4 regions of the Desulfobacter postgatei 2ac9 genome follow, and region 1 is predicted to be linked to each of the others. Evidence: predicted binding sites of a transcription regulator. Region 1 holds the regulator's gene; each other region holds the start of a gene.
The links. Region 1 encodes sigma-54, which starts transcription at its own class of promoters, with help from an activator protein. Its sites were predicted from a motif close to TNTGGCACANTTTCTGCTNT; they were not measured.

Region 1 (5,071 bases):
CAAGAAATATGATGACTGGAGAAACGCCCATCTCCTCTAAAGCAGAGACGCCTGAAACAAATGTATTTAAAAAAGTTTTTGACCGCATATCCATCACAAAGGCTGCGCCCTTGACTTTGGCGCTTTCCCCCAACAGCAGCTCAAGCACCTTGGGCACAAGCTCCATGGGCATGTTGTCGATGCAGTAAAAGGATGCATCTTCAAATGCCTGGGCAACCGTTGTCTTCCCGGAACCTGAGATGCCGGTGATGATATAAACCTTGAATTTTTCCATTGTCAAAATTCTTCGTCATTTTCCAGAATGATCTGATGGATCTGCTCTGTTGAACCTGCTGCCAACAGTCGTTCTTTAAACTGATCCATTTTCAGCAGCTTTGAAATCTGGGCAAGAACTTTCAGATGACCGCCTGTGGAGTGTTCAGGTGTCAGAAGCAGAAAGAAAAGATGGACGGGCCGGTTATCCAGAGACTCAAACTCAATACCTTTAATGCTGCGCCCAAATCCAACAGCAATGGATTTCACCGTCTCCAACTTGCCGTGGGGAATGGCAATGCCGCCGCCGATGCCTGTGGAGCCTAAATGTTCCCGTTCCAGCAGGACCGCTGTGATATCTTCGACTTCGGCCCCGGCCACCGGAGAAACAGCCTGGGACAGTTCTTTTATGGCCTCTGGTTTGTTTTTGGCTTTCAGGTCTGCGATAATAGCGTCCAGCTTTAGAATGTCACTGATTTTCATTGGCTCCGGCCATCCTATCCTTGGGGGGCAATTAGTCCCAGTTTTCCGTTATTGTGTTTATAAATCACATTGACCTCTTGTGTGCGGGCATTAACGAATACATAAAAAGATTTTTTGCCCGACGCCAGTTCAATCACCGCATCCTCAATGTCCATGGGTTTTGTTTCAAGGGGTTCTTCAATAATATCAACCACGTCCCCGGGCAAAGGCTCATCAATGCTGAACTCACGGGTATCGGTCAGGCTTGACTTGTTGCCCAACAGGTGTTTCTTTATCTTTTCTTTGTGTTTTGTGATCTGGCTTTTGACTTTATCCGCCAGGATATCAATGGCGGCATACATGCTTTCGGACGCTTCCTTGGCATGGATGTTCAGCGAGCCGCTGGTTAACGTTATTTCGGCAATATGCCTTATTTTTTCAACGCTTAAGACAACATTGGCCTCGGCCGGACCCTCCAGCATCTTGTCAAACCGTTTAAGCTTTTTATTTACATAGGATTTCAGGGGATCGGATGCTTCTATCTGTTTGAACGTGATGGTGACTTGCATAGATGAGCTCTCCCTATAATTGTTTGCGTTTGTTGGACGGCAGAATATTGAGTACCTTTCTGTATTTTGCCACGGTTCGCCGGGCAATCTGAATATCTGATTCCTGCAGAATTGCGGCGATTTTATCGTCACTTAAGGGTGCGTTGGGATCTTCATTGTCAATGAGTTGTCTTATTCTCTCCTTGACGCTGGCCGATGCCATGGAAGGTCCGTCCCCCCGTTCTATGGAGCTGTTGAAAAAATATTTCAACTCAAATAGTCCCTGGGGGGTGTACGCGTATTTGTTTGTGGTCACCCGGCTGATCGTAGACTCATGCATTTCAATATCTTCGGCAATATCTTTTAAAATCAAAGGCCGCAGATAGGCAATGCCCTTTTCAAAAAAATCCCTTTGAAACTTGATGATGCTTTCCATCACCAGATAGATGGTTTTCTGGCGTTGATGAATGGATTTTATCAGCCAGGAGGCGGACTGCATCTTTTCATTAAGATAGGTCTTGGTCTCCTTGGGTATTTTTTTGCCGGTGGCTACGGCTTCCCTGTAGAATCTTGAAATTTTTAATTTGGGAAGGCCGTCATCGTTCATCACAATCTTAAAATCATCCCCGACTTTGTAAACATAGATATCCGGGGTGATGTAGGCGGGTTCCTCCGTGGCAAATTTTCTGCCGGGCTTGGGTTCAAGAAACTGGATGATTTTTACTGCAGCCCGCACATCCTCAACGGAAATTTTAAGGGCATTGGCAATTTTTTTACTGTTTCTGTTTTCAAGATTTTTGAGATGATCCGTAATAATCCGGGTGATGATATCGTTTTCAATGCCCAGTTGCCGGACTTGAATCAAAAGCGTCTCGCACAGGTTTCTGGCACACACGCCGGGGGGGTCAAAGGTCTGGAGTACAGCCAGCACTTTTTCAACGGTTTCAATATCGGCCCCGGCACTCTGGGCCAACTCCTCCACGTCGGCGCATAAATATCCGTCCCGGTTCAGGTTGCCGATGATGACATGACCCAGTCGCTCCTCTTCGTCCGGCAGATCCGAAAGCATCAACTGCCACTTTAAATGGGCTTCAAGGGTTTGTTTCTCGGATGTAAATGATTCGTAATTGGGCGCTTCACTGTTTTCAGACTCCATGTAGATTCTACCGGTGGAGTTATATTCATTGATATAGTTTTCCCAGTCCGTATCCGAGCGCACCCGCTCTTCAATGGTAACTTCTTTGACAGGGGCTTCTATTTCAGCTGTCCGGGTTTCGGTTTCCTGGGCCGTGATGGCTTTGTCAGAGGCCTCATCAATGGAGATTTCTTCAAGCGCCGGATTTTGCTCCATTTCCTGCTGGATCATTTCGGCAAGTTCAAGCCTGGAGAGCTGAAGCAGTTTGATAGCCTGTTGGAGCTGGGGTGTCATGACCAGCTGCTGGGTCAGTGCAAGGCTTTGTTGTAATCCAAGTTCCATGATTAAAGTCTAAAATTGTCTCCCAGGTAAATGCGTTTGGCTACTTTGCTTGAAATAATTTTTTCGGGAGGGCCTGATTCCATAACCATACCCTGGCTCATAATATAAGCTGTGTTGCATACGCCTAATGTTTCCCTGACATTGTGATCGGAAATCAATATTCCGATGCCTTTGTCGGTAAGCTGGGAAATGATTTGCTGGATATCAATAACAGCCAAAGGATCAATGCCGGCAAAGGGTTCGTCCAGTAGGATGAACAAGGGGTCTGTGGCAAGAACCCTTGAAATTTCCAGACGGCGCTTTTCTCCACCGGACAGGGAAGTCGCCTTTTGTCCGGCCAAGGCCAGTATCCCAAGTTCTTCCATCAGGGTTTCGGCTTTCCGGTTGATGTCAGCGACTTTTTTGTCAATAACCTCCAGAATGGCCGTTATATTTTCCCTGACAGTCAGTTTTTTAAATATAGAGGTCTCCTGGGGCAGGTAACCAATGCCCTTTCTGGCCCTGACATACATGGGGTAGCGGGTTATATCCTCCCCGTCAAGATGGACCGTGCCTTTGTCCGGCCGGATCATGCCCACGGTCATATAAAAGGTCGTGGTCTTTCCGGCACCGTTGGGTCCTAGAAGCCCGGTGACCTGACCCTGGTCAACGGTCAGGCTGACCTGATTCACCACGGTTTTACCGCCATAGGTCTTTACAAGTTTTTCCAGTACCAGTCGGCTCATTTATAAAGAACCATCCTGATCTTCGGCATCAAAAAATGCTTCAACCCTGTTTTTTTCGGTACTTTCCACAACCACCCGGTCCTGGGCCTTAAACAGGGTTATTTTTTTGCCGGAGATCCAGCTTTTTCCCGTAAGCAGACGGGCTTTTTCCCCTGTGAGCACCAGTATTTCATCTGCGGTGTCATAATCCGCCTGATCCGAGAACGCTTTGCGCTCCCCTTCGGTATATTCCACATTCCCCGTGGCAAGAATCCGTTTGACGTTTGATTGGCCTTCCTTTTTGGTTTTTGAAGTATGAAAAAATACTTTGATCGAATTTGCTAAAAGCACACTGTCCGCCCGAATCGCTTTGACGTTTCCGATAAATTCCACCATGGATTGGTTTTTGTCGGCGACCATTTTATCCGAAGTAATTTTCAGGTCTGTCGGCGGCTGTTTTTTCTCAGCAGTTGCGTTCTGCTGGGCTGCAAAGGATACCTGTGCAAAAAGAGACGACAGCACCAGCAACAAAACCAGAGAAATATTATAAGCTATTGGTATTCTGACTATTTTCACTAAATTGTCCTTCTACGTGTCCTTCTAAGATGATCAGATCCTGGTTTAGCCGGATCTCCATGCTGTCAGCTTTTATCACGGAGTCTACGTCATCAAATGTAACCCTTGAATCAGAGCGTATTATATGCGGTTTTTTGGCATAATGCAATGTTTCACTTGTCAGGGTGTATTGCTGATACCGGATAGTAACATTCTCTGATAAGATCATGTCATGGGTACTGGTGTCGAGTTCTCCCCGGGTTGCTGTAAGGTGAACTTGTACATTTTGCTTTGTGTAAAAAATAATGTCCACATCTTCAAGGACCGCTTTTTTCGGGTCTTTGAGCAGGGTGGCGCTGGATGCTTTGAGCTTCCATTCGGTAATTCCGTTTTTTTTGGAAATCTGCTCAAGGGCGTTAAGTTTAAGTGCAGCCTTGTCATCCAGCTCAATATTTTCAAGCTTGATAGGCGTGGTGAGCAGGTGGTTGATGTAATAATAAGCACCGACGCCAACAAGAATGAGGCCTAAAAGCACAGCCAGGGGCAGTATCAGGTTCTTTTTGCCGACGCTTTTCATGACAAAAATCTTGAAACGGACTTTTCCCAAAGCCCTTTGGCTTTGAGAATGGCTTCACAAGCCTGGCGGACAGCACCTTTTCCCCCGGGCAGATCCGTAATCATATCTGCCCGGGTTTTAACTTCAGCAGGGGCGTCGGCCACTGTAAAGGCAAATCCGGCCCGGGTCATGGCGGGCAGGTCTATCAGGTCATCTCCCATGAATGCAATATGTGCGGTGTTGATTTGAGTGTTTGCGGATATGGATTCCAATGCCTTGGCCTTGTCCTTGGTACCGTCAACAACCAGGGTGATGCCCAGATTGTCGCACCGGTGGCGCAGGGCCCCGGAGATCCTTGCCGTGACAATCCCCACCTCAACGCCTGCCTCCATGAGCAGGCGAATACCTAGACCGTCTTTGACATTAAAGCTTTTGATCTGTTCACCTGTGTCTGTATAGGTAATGCTGCCGTCGGTGAGGACCCCGTCCACGTCTAAAAGCAGCAGCCGGATATCTG
Region 2 (5,071 bases), 1.3 Mb from region 1:
AACCAATGAGACACCGGCGTTCAAATCAGATTCGTTAACCCGGCAGATTCAAGAAGGGCGTCTCAGTGCCCAGGACCTGCTCATCCACTATTGCACAAACTTGTATGAAAAACACGGCACCTATGAGGCAGTTGCCCGCATTGCCGGGCTGGACCGGCGGACGGTGAAGAAGTATATTGATTCCCAGGATCAGGTTTATTAAAATAAACATATAAGGAAAAATCCATGTCAAGTTCATTTGGAAAATTGTTTCGCGTGTCAACCTATGGTGAATCCCACTGTCCCGGGGTCGGCGTGGTTGTGGACGGGTGCCTGCCCGGCATGTCTTTGACTGAGCCCGATATCCAGTGCCAGCTCGACCGCAGACGACCGGGCCAGAGTGCCCTGTCAACGGACAGGCAGGAGTCGGACCGGGTCGCCATCCAGTCCGGCACGGAGCGCGGCCTTACCCTTGGCACGCCCATCAGCCTGTTTGTGCCCAATAAGGACCAGCGCCCAGGAGATTATAAATCCATGGCAGATGTGCCAAGGCCCTCCCATGCGGATTTCACATACCAGTCAAAATATGGTATCCGGGCCTCTTCCGGCGGCGGCCGTGCTTCTGCCCGGGAGACAATTGGCCGGGTCTGCGCCGGGGCCATTGCCGAGAAAATGCTAAAAACCGCACTGGGTATCAATATTGTGGCCTGGGTCAGCCAGGTGGGGCAGATCAAGGCGCCGGAAACAGAGGGCTTAAATCTTACCCGGGCCATGGTGGATACCAGCATGATCCGCTGTCCGGATACGGATACGGCCAAGGCAATGGAGGCGCTTGTCCTGAAGGCCAAAGAAGAGAAGGACTCCATTGGCGGTGTTGTCTCATGTGTCTGCACCAATGTACCGGCCGGCCTTGGCGAACCTGTATTTGATAAACTTGAGGCACTTCTGGCTCATGCCATGCTTTCCATTCCGGCCACCAAGGGGTTTGAGATCGGATCGGGTTTTGCAGGGGCGCAAATGCGCGGTTCAGTGCACAATGATCCCTTTGTTGTAAAAGATGGGCGGCTTGGCACCACAACCAATTTCAGCGGCGGCATCCAGGGCGGAATCTCCAATGGAGAACCCATTATGTTCCGGGTGGCGTTTAAACCCCCGGCCACCATCGGGCTTGCCCAGGAAACGGTGGATTTCCAAGGCCGCCAGGCCACACTTGCGGCCAAGGGCAGACATGACCCCTGTGTGGCAGCCAGGGCCGTGCCCATTGTGGAGAGCATGGCCGCTCTTGTGCTGGCGGATGTTATGTTGCAGCAGCAGGCCAGATTGGCCGGCATGGCGCTCATGAACCAGACACAGCTATAATCCAATGCCAACTTCTGCGACATTGTATTTAAATATGGCATGTTTATTGCTTTTGGAATCGAATATTGCAGAATTTTTTAAACCATCTTTAGACAGAACGATCCTGAAACAGGCCGCACCCTTAATTAAAAGGAGGAACTATGTCAGACCCCAAGGATATGTACCAATGTCAGGTTACCAATTGCGGATTCATTTATGACCCGGACAGGGGTGATCGCAAAGGAAAAATTAAAAAAGGGACAAAATTTGAAGACCTGCCCGAAGAGTGGCGCTGTCCAGTCTGCGGAGCCAGCCCAAAAAGCTTTAAATGCCTGGGTTGAAAAATAACACCCCAACCACTCGTTAATTTTTAGACCCCTTAGACAGCCTCTTAGATACAAAAATGTATCATAGAGGCTGTCTCTTTTCTGTATCATTTCGCATGTGTCATTTCGCACCTCCATCTCCATACAGAGATAACTATCTATTATTAAACAACATAACAACAAGCTTACAAATTGGCACAAGATTTGCTTTTTACATATACAGAGTTTGAGATTAACTGCAAAAAACAGGAGGCTTATATGAGACTCAACGACATAAAAAAGAACTATAACCTGATAAATTCTGTAGACTGGGAAATGACCCCTGAAGAAGCCATTGCCCTGCATCTGGAATGGGGGCCCTTGCGTTCCCAGAGCTACTATAACTCCAGGGATAATAATAATGAAACCGTTTATTTTGTTATCAACACCTGGAAAAAAAACCCCATTCTGACCCTTGTCAGAAGAAAAGGGTTTGATTCCGAAGAACTTGGCAGTTTTGATCTGCCCCAGGATGTTGCCTCAGAATTCATGCAGGGTATCGGCAAATACAAAGGCGTTTATGCCGTCGAAGGAAAAGTCAGAGAGTGGCTTAGAAAGGAACTTGACGCCTAATCCGCCATCTATGTGTAACCACCTGCGTTAAGTTTCCTTTTTCCCGGAACCGGAAGATGAACCCTCCTTACCATCCTCCGGTTCCTTTTTAATCAATCTTCTGCGTTTTTGATAAAATCCTTCACCATCATCTCGCCCAGTTCCATGGACCGCTTGGTGGCGGCTTCAACGGCATTGATCAGGGTCGTGCGAAGCCCGCCCTGCTCCAGGGTGTGGATACCGGCAATGGCAGTTCCCCCTGGAGAGGCCACTCTGTCTTTGAGCTGGCCCGGGTGTTCCCGGCTTTCAAGAAGCAGACGTGCCGCACCCAACACGGTTTGAGTGGATAGAAACAGAGAATCTTTTCTGGACAGCCCCATTTTTACGCCGGCATCAGCCATGGCATCCACAATGATAAAAATATAGGCCGGGCCTGACCCGCTTAATCCGGTGAACGCATCCATGAGTATGTTTTCCTGTATAAATACGGTTTTTCCCACGGAATCAAAAACCGCCCGGGCCATCTCCACATCGCCTTCCTGGACAAACTGCCCCGCGCAAATCGCTGTGGCGCTCTCTTTGACAAAGGCACATATATTGGGCATGGACCTGATCAGGCGCAGTTCCTTTTTAAGGCCTGCGGCGATGGCGGCCAAGGGCACGCCCGCAGCAATGGAGATCACAAGCTTGGATTTGTCCAGAGCTGGTGCCGTCTCCTTGAGCACGGAACCCAGAATCTGGGGTTTAGTGGCGTAGATAATGATTTCTGATTTTTCACAGACTTCAATATTGCTGGTCGTGGTCAACACGCCATATTTTTCGTGAATATGCGTGAGCGTTTCGGGAAAAATATCCGAGCAGATAATATTTTCCGGTTTGGCTGCCTTGGACATCACTAGTCCGCTGACCAGGGCTTCTCCCATGTTGCCGCTTCCAATGAAGCCGATTTTTTTATCCTGAAGCATTCTGTCTCCTTTGTGGGCTGAAGTAATAATAAGGAGCCTATACTATGGCCCAGCCTGAATTTGTGTCAAGGCAAATGTCATCCCACCATGAGGCAGCCACTGAGATTTCATTGAATTTTGCAAGAAAACAGCATTACACTTTGCATGAGCTTTGGAGTCTGATATTTTGAACGTCTAAGTAAAAAAACAAAGAATCATTATTTAAAAAGAAAACAGAGGGTACATGGAAGGAATTGTTGTTGCTTTACCGGCGTTGATTTTTGGACTGACTCTGCTGGTCTGGAGTGCAGACCGCTTTGTTAACGGGTCTGCGGCCACCGCACGGCATTTCGGCGTACCGCCGCTGCTGATCGGGATGGTGATCGTCGGTTTCGGCACATCAGCCCCGGAAATGCTGGTTTCCGCACTTGCCGCCTTGGAGAACAGTCCTGGTATTGCCATAGGGAATGCCTACGGGTCAAACATTGCCAATATCGGACTGATTTTAGGGATTAGCGCCCTGATTAATCCGATTATGTTTCACTCCAATATATTAAGAAAAGAACTACCCATCCTTACAATCGTCACGGGTCTTTCCATTCTTCTTTTAACAGACCTTCAAATCTCTTTGATTGATGGAATTATCCTGCTATTATTTTTTCTGGGGCTCGTACTCTGGACCCTCCAGCAAGGTATCCGTCAGAAGGCCGATACCATGGGCATGGAAATGGAGCGGGAGCTGAATTCAGAAAAAAAAACTCTGGGCAGGGCTCTCTTATGGCTCGTTATCGGGCTGATTCTTCTGATCATCAGTTCACGGATTCTGGTCTGGGGGGCTGTGCAAATTGCAACGGCTTTAGGTGTCAGCGATATAGTCATCGGCCTTACCGTTGTTGCCCTGGGAACATCTCTTCCGGAACTTGCATCCTCGATCATTTCTGTGAAAAAAAGAGAGTACGATATTGCCCTTGGTAATATTTTAGGGTCCAATCTGTTCAACACATTGGCGGTTGTGGGAATCGCCGGTGTCATTCATCCGTTTGAAATCCCTGCCGAAGCCCTTTTCCGGGACACAGCGGTGATGACGGGATTAACCATATCCCTTTTCATTATCGGATTTGGCTTCAGGGGAAGGCCGGGGCGAATAAACAGGGTAGAGGGGCTTATGCTGTTAGCGGTTTACATCGCTTATACGATTTACCTGGTTTGTCCGGTACTGAAGACGTAAGGATAAACGCGGTTAAATCAGTCAAGCTGATCTTTTTTCTTTTTGTCACAAAGTTGCAGGATCTATCCCCAATATTTTGGGGGCTTCGTCAAATCTGTTGATATGAAAATTGACGTACAAAAACTGACATCAAAGCTGGAGCAGCTTTATTCGACATATAACCGGAAACAGTATGTTGATCCTGATCCACTGTTGTTTCTTTACAACTATCCGGATGTACGGGACCGGGAGATTGCAGGGATTATTGCCTCAAGTCTTGCCTATGGCCGGGTGGCCATGATCATGCAGGCCGTGTCGTCTGTGCTTGATAAGATGGGGCCTGACCTTCGCGGGTTTGTCATGCATGCTGATCCGAAAAACCTCGCCGCCATGTTTCAAAACTTTAAATACAGGTTTGCCACAGGAGATCACTTAAGCGCACTGATCATGGGAATTCAGGCTGTTATTGCCGATTACGGATCCCTGGGTGCCTGTTTTACCATGAATCATGCGGATGGGACAGATCTGTCTGAAGGACTGGCCAGAATCAGAGCACGGGTTTTGCATGCGGGGGGCGCCGGTCATCTTCTGGCTGATCCCGGAAAAACCTCTGCCTGCAAGCGCAGTCACCTGTTTTTAAGGTGGATGGTACGTAAAGATCAGGTGGATCCGGGGGGCTGGTCCAA
Region 3 (5,071 bases), 610 kb from region 1:
AATTTATCCCTGGTGTTTGATAAACGATATACACCTTCAGACAATGGCCGCCTGTCCGTTCATGCCGAAGTTTGGGTGGACGGCGTCAAACAAGACCGATTGACCGTCACAGGGCGTCTCTCACAGATGAAGCCTGTCGTTGTAGCGGCAACGCGCCTGGAAAGGGGACAGACCATTACCCCGGCTGATGTCACCCTGCGTGACATGGACCTATTCGGACAGCAGCCGGATGTAATGACTTCGGTTGAGCAGGTCAACGGTATGGTGACAACCCGGACCATTGACAAAGGAGAATGCGTGACCAGGGGTGAATTCAAACAGGCGCCGTCCATTGAAAAAGGCGCTGTGGTAAAACTGGTGGCCCAAAAAAATCGTTTATCCATTGTTACGTTAGGAATCAGTAAGGAGGACGGCTATCCGGGCCAGCCTGTGACAGTGCAAAATTTAACATCGGGAAAAGTGGTGCGCGGCATTGTTAGGGCAGACGGCACCGTGGAAGTCGTTTTTTAGCCAGGAGGCTTGGTATGCAGTCCATTCATAAACAAATAATACGTGGGGGAGTCGCATTGTTGCTGACGCTTATGGCAGGGACGTTTACCGGTTGTATGTCCGGTCGCGGGGAGTCGGCCTTAAGCGTTGTGCCCCAGGACACAATACCTGCACCTGCCGTGCAACCTGAATACACCATGGCAAAGCCTGTGGAAGGCTCTCTTTGGACGGCGCAGAACAGATTCCTGCTGGATGACACCAAGGCGGCTTATGTCGGGGATACGGTGATCGTGGATATTGTCGAAAACGCCTCTTCGGAAATGGAGGTAAATTCCGAGGGTGGGCGGACAACCAGTATGTCGGTGGGAGTGCCTACATTGAATGCATTCGGAAAAGTAACGCATCTTGGCGGCGGTTCTGATGGAGGCAACCTCATTGACACCAGTTTTGAAAATTCCACCAAAGGGGAGGCCGCAAGTGACCGGTCAGGTCAGGTAACCGCCTCTATTGCGGCCCGGGTTACGGAGGTAATGCCCAACGGCAACTTGAGCATTTTCGGACGCAGGGCCATGAAAGTGGATAATGAGGTTCAGTACATCATGGTCTCAGGAATTGTCAGACCCGAGGACATTGATTCGGACAATCGGGTGGAATCCACCTCGTTAGCGGACTCTCGCATTGAGTACTACGGCAGAGGGGCCCTGGCCGACAAACAGAAACCGGGCTGGGGTACGCGGATAATTGATAATATTTGGCCCTGGTAAGCCTTGGGGGATAAAGGAGTGGGCATCATGAACAATCTGTTGAAAAAAATAACCATCGGTATAGGGGCCGTGCTGTGTCTGCTTTCCCTCTCAGAGCCCGCCATGGCCACCCGAATCAAGGACATGGCCGCCATCCAGGGGGTCCGTTCCAATCAGCTCACCGGATACGGTCTGGTGGTGGGGCTTAACGGCACAGGAGATAAGAACAATATTCTATTCACCCGCCAATCTTTGACCAATATGCTTAAAAAAATGAATCTTCATTTTAACAAAAACCAGATCAAGGTCAAGAATGTGGCCGCCGTCATGGCCACGGCAAATATTCCGCCCTTTGCCCGGATCGGGGACCGCATCGACATCACGGTTTCGTCGTTAGGTGATGCCACAAGCCTTAAGGGCGGAACCCTTTTAATGATGCCCATGAAAGGGGTTAACGGTAACGTTTATGCCATTGCCCAGGGTGCAGTAAGTCTTGCGATACCCGCCGGTGTGAACGACCGGAGCAGTCATCTTCTCACGGCCCGGATTATCAACGGGGCCACAGTGGAGCGCGAGATCCCATTTCGTCTGGAAGGAAAAGAACAATTGACGTTATCCCTGTTCCGGCCGGATTTCACCACGGCCCGGCGGGTGGGCGATACCATCAATGCCGCTTTAGGGGAAGGGATTGCAAAGATTATTGATGCCGGTTCCATCCGTCTGAACGTGCCCGAATCCATGCAGCAGGAACATGTAGCCGAGTTTATTGCCGATGTGGAAGGGCTCTCTGTGGTTCCGGATACCGTTGCCAAGGTTGTGATCAATGAAAAAACCGGTACGGTGGTTATCGGCAGTGAGGTGACCATTTCAAATGTGGCCGTGGCCCATGGAGATCTGAACGTGACGATCCAGGGACAAAACCCCCAGTATATTATGGAACTACCCGGCACCTCCACCATCGGAGAACTGGTTAATGGACTGAACTCTTTAGGGGTCCAGCCCAGGGACCTGATCAGTATTCTGGAAAGTATTAAGGCGGCCGGGGCGCTACAGGCCAGTCTGGAGATACTTTAGACTTATTAGAGGGGAAAAATTATGGCTATTCAAATGCCTGGGGTTATGACGCCTGTTACAGATACCCAGGATACGACCAATACGACCCGGCAGATCGAGCGTGAAAAAGATCTTGAAAAAGCCTGCCAGGGGTTTGAGGCTTTAATGCTCAATACCTTGATGCAGCGTATGCGGGACACCCTGCCCGGAGACAGTCTTTTCCCCGAAAGCAATGCCTCTGACGTCTACCAGTCCCTACATGACCAGTTTCTTACGCAAAATTTATCCCAGGGTCGTCGTGTGACCGGCTTCAAAGAATTTTTATACCAGCAGCTTCAGGACTCAGTTTGACAGCCTGTTGAAACATTTTGATTGTATTGGATCATGGCATAATAGTTGCTTTTTTTTAAATCCGCACAAAACGAAAAACGGAAAATATTTCCTTGTTTTACGGATTGAAAATATTCTTAACTATTCAATATCGTAGTTGATAGAAACAAGATAAGGAGAAGGGATATGAAAAAAGCTGCCGATAGTATCCAAACGCTGCTTAAGGAAAAACTTGCCTGCTACCAGCAGCTGAACCTGGTATTAAAGGCTGAAAAAAAGGCTATCGGAACCGTTGACATTGGCATGATATGGGAAACAACCAGAGCAAAAAAAGATCTTATCGGCAAAATCGAAGAATTGCGAAACAATATTCTTGTTGCCTGCCAAAATCATTTTCCCGGCATGGATAAAAAAACGGATACCTTTTCCCTGGGCGCACTGGTACATGCTCTGCCGCTGCCCAACAAAAACAAAATCGAGATAAGACAGCTCAAACGAACCATTGATAAAGAAAAAGAGATCGTGGCCCATTTTATAAAATCCAATCGCGTTCAGGTTAAAAAGCATCTGTCTGTTGTGGATAACATTATGGCGCTAATCGGAAACAACCCTGCTCAGGCCCGATACACCGGCAAGGGGATGGTGACCCAGGGAAAAAAGAACAGCTGTCTGTTCATGGCCCAGGTGTAGCACGACCTGCGGGAACAAAGGTTGACTCTGACGTTGCATATGATTATAACAATGGTACGTTCGGCGATGAATTTAAGAGTCAATTGGGGCGGTCTGTAAGTCCTTTTTGAATTCAACGGCTAAAAATATTAATGTCAGCCTGATGGATTATTTGTTAAGCCTATGCTTATTCTAACACGAAAAGTTGGTGAGAGTATCGTCATTGCTAATGATATCATCGTAAAGGTGGTTGAAACCGGCAAAAACAGCATTCGGTTAGGTATTGATGCGCCCCGGGAAATATCGGTCCTGCGACAGGAGGTATTTGACGCCATTCAAAAGGAGAATATCCTTTCCTCCCAGGGGACAACAGATAATATTGATATTGCAAAGGCAGCCAAACTGATAGGTAATAAGGACAAGGAGTCTGAATAAAAGGTAATGAAGATTAATACAAGGCAATTGGGTGAAGTGAATATTGATGATGATAAAATCATCAATATGCCGGAGGGTATCCCCGGATTCAGGCAGCAGAAACGATATGTTGTTCTTGAAAAAAAGGAAACCTCTCCTTTTTATCTGTTTCAATGCGTGGATGACCCGAATCTGGGCTTTGTGATCATGGACCCCCTTCGTTTCTATCCAGAGTACACACTCTCTGTTAAGGATTTTGATAAGACGATTAAATGGGAATTTGGAAAGGAAGAGCTATCCTGTTTTGTTATTATCACTATTCCCCAGGGCAAGCCTGAAGATATGACGGCGAATTTTATGGCGCCCATTGTGATTAACAATGAACGAAAAGAAGGGATGCAACTGATCCTCCAGGGCAGTCCCTACTCACACCAGCAACCGCTTTTGAAATAAAAAAATCAAATTAAACATTCGTACTGAAAAGAAGGCCGCTTAAGTCCTGCATTTTTTCACGAAGCTCAAGAAGTTCTTCTGCAGGGAACTGCTTGATCACTTCATCGGTTTCTTTGTCCATAATTTTGACCACCACATCCTCGGTGCCGTCGTCGATGGTAAAATTCAGCCTGGTCTGAACAGTGTTGGCGAACGCTTCAAGGGCTTCGACCATCTCTTCGACATCTTTTCTGGTCAGTTTGGCCTGATTGCCGGAAGTTTCACTCTTTTGTTCAGAAGTCCGGCTTTCAGCGCGCTTAATATTTGCCGAAGAAGATGTACTCTGCTTTAATTCGGACAGCGTATTACTGTTTGCACTTACTGTCTTGGCAGTAGCTTCCTGACCCCGAATGCCGGGTTCAGGTCTATCTGTATTGGTTATTGAACTTCCTGTTACATTCATATTTTTTACCTTCCTAAGGTAAACAATTCCTATCGGCTGATGCTGATAAGTCTTGAAATGCCCTTTGACCTCGGCCGGCTCTCCAGGGTTGCTTTCCCGTGCTTGAGATGTTTAAAACTTTTTTCCAATTGGTTTTTATGCCTTTGTATCTCAACCCCGATGTTTTCGTCAACCATTTAGTATCGGTAAAAATCGGTAATACTTTATACATAATTCTGATGATTTTTTTTTACCTTTCCCACAGGGGCAAGGTATATCGCAAACTCTTCTTCACCATCAAGACCGAGCAGTTCATCTAATTCTTCCTGATCGTAAGCGGCAATCGCACAGGTCCCGGCATCAATCGTTTCACAGGCAAGGTATAGATTCTGGCAAACATGGCCTGCATCCAGAGCAATGACCTTATGCGCTGCCAAACCATACCGCCATTCCATTCTATACGGTATGGCAGACCAGATGAACGTAACAGCCGATTTGC
Region 4 (5,071 bases), 2.0 Mb from region 1:
CTGAAGGCGAGAATCTGTGCCACCAATTCTTTGGCTCTATGGCCGGCCTTATATATGGCATGTGCGTATTTGTACTCCAGGCTTCCGGACGACAGATCCTCCATCAGCATCTCCGACATTCCAATGATGGGAAATAAAATATTGTTAAAATCGTGTGCAATGCCGCCGGCAAGGTTACCGATCGCTTCCATCTTTTGTGCTTGTTGAAGGCGCTTTTGCAATTCTATGAGTTCCGTTGTATCCCTGAATACAGAAAGCTTGGACAAAGATCCGCTTTCATTGACAAAGACAGTAGTTGAAACATTGAAAGAAGACTTGTCCAGAGGGCTGAAAATATTTTTTTCGGCATGACCCGCCTGAAATGTCTCACCATATTTGCACCACCGACATTTTCTATCGAACCGATGAAGTGCTTGGTAACACAACTCCCCTGTGGCATCACGGCCGACCCTGTCAATCATGGCTTGATTCATATATTGTATTATAAAATCCTCCGAACAGATATAAACCGGGTCTTTTATCGCCTCCATCATTGTTCGGTATTTGATTTCGCTTTTCCTTAATTTATCTTCAGAACGCCTGCGTTCAGTAAGGTCAACCCCCAAACAAGTCACATCAACCACATTTCCTTCAACATCCTTGGTCAATACATTAGACCAGGCGACATTAAAAACCTGGCCGGATTTTCCAAGGATTTCATTTTCAAAATTCAAGAACCCAAGCGTATCCTTTTGCCCCATTACAGAGTGGAAAACCTTTCTGACATCTTCCCGGAGATTTTCCGGAATGAACAAGTCAAACCAATTCCGCCCCATAACTTCATTTTCTTTCCATCCGGTGAGGGCCAGAAAGTGATCATTGACGAAAGTAATTTCAGCGCTGGTATTTATTGAAATACCAATTTGAGGGGTGTTGACAAGGATATTGCGCCATTTCAGACTGTTTCCGCTCTGTGATATCCATGTGGGTACCGAGCATTCTGACAGCCTTGCCCTGGTCATTTCTTTCAACAGCCTTTCCCCGGGCTAAAATCCAACGCCATTGATTCTCTTTCGTGCGCATACGATATTCGATCTCAAATGGCTCTGCATATTTAAGATGTCGAAACACGGTTGCCTCTGATTCAGGCAAGTCATCAGGGTGGAGCAAGCTCCGCCATGTTTCAAAATTCTGGGGCAATTGGTAAGCCTCATATCCGAGCATGGTATACCAACGTGAACTGAAATAGACCTCACCGGTATGAACTCGCCAATCCCAAACAGCATCCGAGACTGAATCAAGCGCCAGTTTCAGCCGTTCATCGCTCTTTTGTAATGCCTCGTCGGCTATACGCTTTTCAATCAAAAGAAGGATATTTGATACAAAGGCCTGAACTTGAGATACATCTTGACTTGTATAATCGGAATCCTTATTGGCCACCGCAGCCAAAGCGATTACTTTTTCATTTCTAAGAATTGGGACAGAAAGGAAATTTTTGATGGGAACATGTCCATCAGGCAATCCTTTTTTGCGGCTATGATCAAGGTTGTAATCATTCCAGAAAAGCGGCTTTCGTTCAAGGACTGCCTGACTCCAAAGTCCTGCTTTGGCAATGGGAAAATGAATGGGTTGGTCTTGGACGCGGCACTGATTCATGGCTTCTTTTGACCAAGCGTTGACTTCCAGTTGATCTTCCGCATCGTTAATAAAACCAAAAAATGAATACCGGCTGCCTGTAAGCTCTTGGGTTTTCTCCAACACCAAGTTGAACAAAACCTTGGGGCCGGCTTCGGTCATTTGGGCTAGAGACCAAAGTGACTCAAGGCGATCTTGCAATGATTTACGATCTGTTATATCTCGAAGGAAACAAACACATTGCCCGCCTTCCTCAGGTCGGAATTGAAGACTGACTTCAACATCGAAGACGGTTCCGTCTTTGCGGCGATGTTTAGATTCAAATCGATCTGATCCTTTCAAGGCGACCTTTTTCATATGTTGGGCTACCAGCTCTGGTGTTTCTATAATTTCAAAGTCCGAAATGTACATAGAGAGCAGTTCTTTTTCACTATAGCCGCTCATGCGGCAATACGCATCATTAACCTCAAGGAGTTTGCCTTTGGTGTCCGTAAGCCAATAACCGTCCAAAGAGGCTTTAAGAATTGATCGATATCGGTTTTCGCTTTTTTCGATTTGTTTTCTATGTTCTATCTCCGTCAGTCTTTTCAAACCACTCTTGGAGATGACGGCAATCAATTTTTGTTGGAAATGTTCCATGTCAATGAGATCTTGTAGGCTATATTTCATCATTTACTCTATTTATTTAGGATGCAGTTCTTTTACCTCAGCATTGAAATCGCCTGAAACCCCACCCGATTCAAAATACCTGAGACAGGCGGCTAAAAGCACAGCCTTTGACACGCAGAATCCCTTGCCTTCGGCCAGAACCCGGCTTGCCTTAAAGCCCTCTTGGTGATTCGGAATCTTATAGGGGTCATACCGGATCTGATCCCTGACAGCGTAGAAAATGCTTACAGCCTTTTTTACGGGGTTATCCGACGATCCTGCATGCCGGGCTGAAAATGCAATAATCTTTTCATGATCCGAATTAATAAAAAACGTCGGTGTACAATACAAGGAAAACGGGTCAATATTCATATCTTTTATCCTGAAAATTAATCGTATAAGCCTCAATTCGGGAGTCGCACCACATCTTTTCCTATACCTGTTACCCGCCCTGAAAGCAACCCTCACCTGTATCGAGACACATTTGTGTGCCAAATATTGAGACAAACAAATCACGACATCGGACATCTTTTTTTCAAACCCCTTGAAAGACGCATCAGTAAGTCGTTTGATGGGATTCAACGATGGAATAAAGTTCAAAAGCCCTGCATAAAGAGACCTGGCATAATTTGTGCTGTTTAATTTAAGTTAAGAACCCCATAGGATAATTTCAAAGGCGGCCAACATCAATAAATATTAGAAAGAGAACAGCCATGAAACCATACGGCAGAAAAACAAAAAAGCAGGTAGGACAAATTCTTGCCCTTGGCAATCGCACCCAGGCCCTAAAAAGGCTGGCCCAGATTCCGGATGCCCAGCTCATCGGACATTTGTTCTCTTATTTTTACAACAAGGAGGAACTGATTAAGTTCCGCAGCGTAACCGCCATGGGGGAGCTTGCCGCAAGGATTGCCGATAATTCCATGGAAAAAGCCAGAATAGTTATGAGACGAATCATGTGGAATTTGAACGATGAATCCGGCGGCATCGGCTGGGGGTCCCCCGAGGCCATGGGAGAAATTTTAAGCAAAAGTCCGCCCCTGGCCCGGGAATTTAAATGCATCCTTTTTTCCTATCTGGATGACAAAGGCAACCATATAGAACATGAAATGCTCCAGCGCGGGGTTTTGTGGGGAATTGGCACATATCTTGGGACAGCACCCCAAAATATAACCGATATCGCCAGGGAACAGCTCCAGGCACATCTCGCCTCTACAGATCCGATAAAGCGTGGATATGCCCTAAGGGCACTGGCCAATGCCCGTGTTTTCGAATATATGCTTGTGCCCGATTTTATCCAGGCAGACAAAACAACCATTGATATTTACACAGGGTGGGATTTTACGGCTACCCGGATATCGGATATCGTCCATGCCTGCACCCCGGAACAGGTTGTGGCAGGCAATGAATAATTACCAATTTTATTTACCCTGGTGTGAAACGATTAAAGAGAATTCGCCATGCTGAAAAAAAAATGTGACATAAACATCGAACGCACCATTGAACTGGCCCATGAAATGATAGAACTGGCACAGACCGGATATGAACACCATGAAGACCCCCACTGCGGTATACTTTATGGAATTTTGCTGGATACAGGGTACAAGATTCTTGATCTTGCAGAAAAAGAGAAACAGGCCCATATTCTAAAAGGCTGGTGGCTTGAATCCATTGACAAAGGGATAATTTGATGAAAATACAAAAAAAACCGGTAATTGATCTTGGCTGCTGCAACCAGTGCGAGGTCTGTATTGATCTGGCGCCCCACGCTTTTAAAATGATTGATGCAGGTTATGTGGATGTACTACCCCTTGACAGCTATGAGGATGACGAAGATATTCTTGAAGCTGTGAAAAACTGCCCCCAAGACTGTATTTCCTGGGAATAATTCCCTAAAAAAGTTCCCCGTCAGCCCCAGGGACTTGGAAAAAACAGATGATATATTTTTTCCGAGTCCCTTGCCGTTGGGATATTCATTCGGTAGCGCCCATTTTTTCTTTTTACAGATGCAAAAAAACATTGCGCATGATACACAAATGTGCCATTTAAAAGACCGTTTCAAGAACAGCCTGGTATCGATTACTAAAAGCGCGTTGCCTGGAAATCAAAAATGGAAAAGTTTACACATTCTCTGCTGGACCTGCATAATCTCAACCTCGTGGTGGACAATCTCAAACTTGGTGTCATGGCACATACCACGGAGCGTATCATCACTGTTTTTAATAAAGAAGCGGAAAAAATTACCGGATATAGTAAAAAAGAGGTCCTGGGGAAAGACTGTCACGATGTGTTCCAGGCCCCGTTCTGCGGTTCCAAATGCTCTTTTTGCAATGATTCCCCGAAACTTTCCGCCGGAACCAAGGAGTATCCGGTTACCATAGTCACAAAAACAGGGGAGACCCGTCATCTGGAAATGACCGTTTACTGCATCCCGGACCATGAAGGGGAAATCCAGGGAGTTGTGGCCTCTTTCCGGGATATGACCGATTCCATACGTCTGTCCCTGAAAGCCGAAGACCTTTCCAATTTTGCGGGCATCATCGGCAAGGACAAAGGCATGCAGGACATTTTCCGGCAGATCCGGGATGTGGCGTTGTATAACTACCCGGTTCACGTATCCGGCGAAACCGGCACCGGCAAAGAACGGGTGGCCTATGCTATTCATGATATCTCGTCCTACGGCAACGGCAGTTTCGTTCCGGTCAACTGCGGGGCCATCCCCGAAGGTATTGTGGAAAGCGAGCTGTTCGGCCATGTTAAAGGCGCATTCTCAGGGGCGGTCAAGGAACGTCAAGGCCGGTTTGAACTC

Region 2: a site for sigma-54 is predicted at 1,835-1,854, ahead of DESPODRAFT_RS17960 (DVU0772 family protein). Genes of this name have one in related genera too.
Region 3: a site for sigma-54 is predicted at 2,669-2,688, ahead of flgN (flagellar export chaperone FlgN). Genes of this name have one in related genera too.
Region 4: a site for sigma-54 is predicted at 2,881-2,900, ahead of DESPODRAFT_RS14620 (DVU0298 family protein). Genes of this name have one in related genera too.

What each region holds. Positions count from the first base shown of each region.
Region 1 is NZ_CM001488.1:1,208,536-1,213,606, forward strand. It holds gene rapZ (RNase adapter RapZ) at 1-274, opposite strand, end outside; gene DESPODRAFT_RS05495 (PTS sugar transporter subunit IIA) at 277-735, opposite strand; gene hpf (ribosome hibernation-promoting factor, HPF/YfiA family) at 750-1,283, opposite strand; gene rpoN (RNA polymerase factor sigma-54) at 1,297-2,739, opposite strand; gene lptB (LPS export ABC transporter ATP-binding protein) at 2,742-3,464, opposite strand; gene DESPODRAFT_RS05515 (LptA/OstA family protein) at 3,465-4,019, opposite strand; gene lptC (LPS export ABC transporter periplasmic protein LptC) at 3,988-4,575, opposite strand; gene DESPODRAFT_RS05525 (KdsC family phosphatase) at 4,572-5,071, opposite strand, start outside.
Region 2 is NZ_CM001488.1:3,870,080-3,875,150, reverse strand. It holds gene DESPODRAFT_RS17975 (sigma-54-dependent transcriptional regulator) at 1-202, shown strand, start outside; gene aroC (chorismate synthase) at 226-1,338, shown strand; gene DESPODRAFT_RS17965 (rubredoxin) at 1,479-1,658, shown strand; gene DESPODRAFT_RS17960 (DVU0772 family protein) at 1,902-2,255, shown strand; gene proC (pyrroline-5-carboxylate reductase) at 2,348-3,199, opposite strand; gene DESPODRAFT_RS17950 (calcium/sodium antiporter) at 3,423-4,406, shown strand; gene DESPODRAFT_RS17945 (TIGR02757 family protein) at 4,509-5,071, shown strand, end outside.
Region 3 is NZ_CM001488.1:596,909-601,979, reverse strand. It holds gene flgA (flagellar basal body P-ring formation chaperone FlgA) at 1-510, shown strand, start outside; gene DESPODRAFT_RS02795 (flagellar basal body L-ring protein FlgH) at 525-1,253, shown strand; gene DESPODRAFT_RS02790 (flagellar basal body P-ring protein FlgI) at 1,281-2,306, shown strand; gene DESPODRAFT_RS02785 (rod-binding protein) at 2,328-2,636, shown strand; gene flgN (flagellar export chaperone FlgN) at 2,802-3,305, shown strand; gene csrA (carbon storage regulator CsrA) at 3,468-3,719, shown strand; gene fliW (flagellar assembly protein FliW) at 3,726-4,151, shown strand; gene DESPODRAFT_RS02765 (flagellar protein FlaG) at 4,162-4,593, opposite strand; gene DESPODRAFT_RS02760 (SagB/ThcOx family dehydrogenase) at 4,797-5,071, opposite strand, start outside.
Region 4 is NZ_CM001488.1:3,166,794-3,171,864, reverse strand. It holds gene DESPODRAFT_RS14635 (hybrid sensor histidine kinase/response regulator) at 1-890, opposite strand, end outside; gene DESPODRAFT_RS14630 (PAS domain S-box protein) at 874-2,253, opposite strand; gene DESPODRAFT_RS14625 (transglutaminase-like domain-containing protein) at 2,296-2,634, opposite strand; gene DESPODRAFT_RS14620 (DVU0298 family protein) at 2,976-3,674, shown strand; gene DESPODRAFT_RS14615 (hypothetical protein) at 3,723-3,953, shown strand; gene DESPODRAFT_RS14610 (ferredoxin) at 3,953-4,150, shown strand; gene DESPODRAFT_RS14605 (sigma-54 interaction domain-containing protein) at 4,373-5,071, shown strand, end outside.